One region of the Ruminiclostridium herbifermentans genome, then DNA from elsewhere that is predicted to be linked to it. Evidence: predicted binding sites of a transcription regulator. Region 1 holds the regulator's gene; the other holds the start of a gene.
The links. Region 1 encodes HrcA, which represses chaperone genes, less so after heat shock. Its sites were predicted from a motif close to TGTTAGCACTCNNNNNNNNNGAGTGCTAACA; they were not measured.

Region 1 (2,214 bases):
TCCAGATTGTCAACCACTGGCAAAATAGTATTTACAGTGTCAATGGCAGCATCAAGACTAAGAGCTTCTTTTTCTTTTAAAGTACGTTTTTTATAATTATCAAATTCAGCAGCTATACGTTGAACTGCATTTTTATACTCCTCACACTGAAGGTTCTTTTCCTCAAGTTTTGCTTTTAATTCCTCAATTTCAGTATTAACTGAATCTGTTTGACATTCCTCACCGCAATTACTAGATGAATCAGAATCACAACTGTTATTTGCTGTTTGCTCATTTTCATCTATATTAATTACTTCTTCATCTTTTGAATTAATATCTTTTTTCATTATCCAGTATTTACCTCCTTAATTTTTAACTATCCATCACCCAAGAGCCGTAATATCTCTTGATTAATTTTATTTCTTATAAAGTTCATTGAAGAAACAACCTTTGAATACTCCATTCTTGTAGGGCCAATAATGCCTATAGTACCTATTACATGATCTCCAACACTATATGAGGTTGTTACTAAACTGCATTCCTTTATACCTTCTATATTGTTCTCATTGCCAATCTGTATTACTATATCATTATTATTATATAAAGTATTAACAAGAATGTCTGAAATTAACTTCTTCTCATCAAGTATATTTAAAAACTCTTTTGCCTTCTGAACCTCTCTAAATTCAGGAAAGTTCAATATATTTGTAGTTCCCTCCAAATATACCTCAGGATGATCAATTGTTTTAATCAAGTCTTCAATACCGTTGAGAATTGGATTAATAATACTATGAGGTATAGAAATAAATTTCTCAACCTCAAACCTAATATCATTTGATGCAAGCATTTTAAGAGTATATCCTCTTAGCTTATCATTTAACAAATTTGATATTTGAATTAAAGAATCAGGAGTAATTCTATCATCAACTCTTACTAAATTATTACGTACAATATTTGTGTCTGTAACAATAATAACAAGAGCCTTTCCTTGTTCAATAGGAACAACCTGTACTGCTTTTAATGCAGATTTTTTTGAATGAGGAGTCAATGCCATAGTAGTATATTTTGTAAATTTTGACATTACTACTGAAGCATTTCTTATAAGCTGACTAAGTTCATTAATTTTGACGTCCATAGCATTTTTTATGTTTTCTATATCATCTTGTGAAAGTTCATTAATCTGCATTAATTTGTCTACATATAGCCTATAGCCCTTATCCGATGGAACCCTGCCAGCAGAAGTATGTGGTTGTTCTAAAAAACCCATTTCCTCTAAATCAGCCATTTCATTTCTAATGGTAGCTGAACTTAGACCAAGTTCATGCCTTTTGGCAATAGTTCTCGAACCAACAGGCTCAGCTGAAGTAATGTAATCATCAATAATGGCTTGTAGTATTCTAAGTTTTCTATCGTCAAGCAGCACGTTTATCACTCCCTTTGCTTCCAGCATTTTTTACTTTGTTGTTAGCACTCTAAGTTATTGAGTGCTAATTTATATATTAAAAATACCATTAGCCCTTGTGTTTGTCAAGTACTTTTCCAATAATTATTGCTATTTTTTGATAAAGGAGTTAATATTCCGCTTCTTAAAAAATAATCTAGTATATAGGTTTATATACTAATTCAATGATTTGTATAAATAATAAGTACTAGAATTATGTAAATTATGGTAAATGACATTTACTCATCCTTATGCTTGTGCCGCTAAACCCACATCATAAAAAACCATACTCTTTGGAATATAAATAATTGATAAAAATAACCTTGCTCTACATAAGACGTAGAACAAGGCTATAATGGCAAAAATCATACTTCTTTGCTATTGCTTTTACTCAATAGGATTATTTATCTGCTGGAAATTATCAGCTGAATAAAATCTACCTGTCTTAGCGCGATAAATTTCAAAATAGTAAACTATCAAAACAAAATTTGCTAATCTACTAATTACAGATGATATTACTACACCAACAAATGGGAAAATGCCCAATATAGAACCAGCTATACCACCACCTAGTGAAATTAATATAGTAATACCTAATATTGGCCAAAAGCTGCCATTAACTGTTTTGAAGGAATTTTTCAATCCCTCAATAATTCCGCTATCCTCTACACAAACTGCTGGGAACCACAAAATCATATAAATTCCTAAAGCAATATTTCCTACTATGAATGCAAAGTAGAAAAGTAACATTAGCAGTATACCTGCGATAGTTGAAACTAATGCCGCAATAACAG
Region 2 (2,214 bases), 1.4 Mb from region 1:
TATAGATAAATATAATATGTTTGCAAATTGTTTATGCTTATATGTGCTTTCACATGAAAAGAAACACAAAAAAGTAAAGAGATTTTTAGAGACATTAACTTTAGGGAATATAGAATGCAGAGAAGATCTTCTCTGCGCCGTCACAACATTAATAGTGTTTAATAGAGCTGACGAACTTATTATTCTTTTGGAAATGTATATAACGCAATATTCTGATCAGCTCATTTTTTCTGCGTTATTATTAGGATATGCTTTTACTCGAAGTGTTGAGAATTTTGAAAAAACTTATAGAATTCTAGCATCATTGGGTAAAGATAATATTGAACTTATGGCATGGTTAGAAGACATCAAAGGTTATATATATTCAAATGCCATAGATGATGAAAGTATACATGTAATTGATGAATATTGCAAAGTATATACAATATGTCAAGAAGTCAGGCACCCCATGTACGATCCCTACAGGTATCGTAAAATATATTCTCAGATAAGTGAGCCAAAAACAAAGATAAGTAAAAAGTACTTGCCTATTATTGAATGTGCAATAAATCATAGGGAAATAATGTATATTCAATCTTATAAGAAGGAAATAATATGCATATTAAATGATTGTATAAGCCATACTAAAAAGCCTCTTGATATATCTAAATGCAATGTGGAGGCTTATGCTGCAGCATTGGAATACAATTATTGCATGTTATATTATATTGAATGTGAGAAAGAAGAACTAATTCAAAAATATAACATTTCACTAGTTGCTTTTGAAAAAGCATTGAGGGAAGTAAAATTGAACTTTAATAATAAGATATTATATTAATAATATAATTGCTTAAATCAGAAGCAAATTGAAGAAAAATCCACAATTTGCTATTGCAATCTTTAATCATTCCCCAATATAGCTATTTTTATTGATATAGAATGTTTGAAAATATTCTATGCAATAGATATTATAATAACATGATAATTAGCACTCGGCAATGGTGAGTGCTAACAGATACAAAATTTAGGGAGGTAAAACAATGATAATAAAACCATTAGGTGATAAAGTAGTTATTAAGATGCTTGAGTGTGAAGAAACTACAAAAAGTGGTATAGTATTGCCAGGCAGTGCTAAGGAAAAGCCACAAGTTGCTGAGGTCGTTGCGGTAGGACCAGGCACAGTAGTAGATGGAAAAGAAGTTAAAATGGAAGTAAAAGTTGGAGACAAAGTTCTTACAAGCAAATATTCCGGAACTGAAGTAAAGCTAGACGGTGAGGAGTATACTATAGTGAAGCAGGGAGATATTCTTGCTGTTGTTGAATAATTAAATAGGAGGCATTAAAAGATGGCAAAGGAAATAAAATTCGGTGAAGACGCTAGACGTGCACTTGAAAAAGGTGTTAATCAATTAGCTGATACAGTAAAAGTTACACTTGGACCAAAGGGAAGAAATGTTGTTCTAGATAAGAAATTTGGCTCACCTTTAATTACAAATGACGGTGTTACTATAGCTAAAGAGATTGAGCTTGATGATAAATTTGAAAACATGGGTGCTCAGTTAGTTAAAGAGGTTGCTACTAAGACTAACGATGTAGCTGGTGATGGTACTACTACTGCAACTCTTCTTGCACAAGCAATAATCAGAGAAGGTATGAAAAACGTTGCAGCAGGTGCTAACCCAATGATTTTGAAGAAGGGTTTACAAAAGGCTGTTGATGTTGCAGTTGCTGGGATAAAAGCAAATAGCCAAAAAATTAAGGGAAAAGAAGATATAGCAAGGGTTGCAACTATTTCTGCTAATGATGAAGTAATTGGAAACCTTATTGCTGATGCAATGGAGAAAGTAACAAATGATGGTGTTATCACTGTTGAAGAATCCAAGACAATGGGCACAAACCTTGAAGTTGTTGAAGGTATGCAGTTTGACAGAGGATATTTATCAGCATACATGGTTACTGACACAGATAAATTAGAAGCTGTTCTTGAAGATCCATATATTCTTATAACAGATAAGAAAATTACAAATATTCAGGATATACTCCCAGTTCTTGAACAAATAGTTCAACAGGGAAAGAAACTCTTAATTATTGCTGAAGATGTTGAAGGAGAAGCTTTAGCTACTTTAGTTGTTAACAAATTAAGAGGTACATTTACTTGCGTAGCTGTAAAGGCACCTGGATTTGGTGACAGAAGAAAGGCTATGCTTCAGGATATAGCAGCTTTAACAGGTGGAG

Region 2: the regulator HrcA is predicted to act here: its motif matches at 963-993, upstream of EHE19_RS03685 (co-chaperone GroES).

The regions. Positions count from the first base shown of each region.
Region 1 is NZ_CP061336.1:2,206,042-2,208,255, reverse strand. Features, by position in the region: gene grpE (nucleotide exchange factor GrpE) at 1-326, opposite strand, end outside; gene hrcA (heat-inducible transcriptional repressor HrcA) at 356-1,411, opposite strand; gene EHE19_RS09170 (DUF7847 domain-containing protein) at 1,808-2,214, opposite strand, start outside.
Region 2 is NZ_CP061336.1:834,321-836,534, forward strand. Features, by position in the region: gene EHE19_RS03680 (tetratricopeptide repeat protein) at 1-817, shown strand, start outside; gene EHE19_RS03685 (co-chaperone GroES) at 1,020-1,304, shown strand; gene groL (chaperonin GroEL) at 1,326-2,214, shown strand, end outside.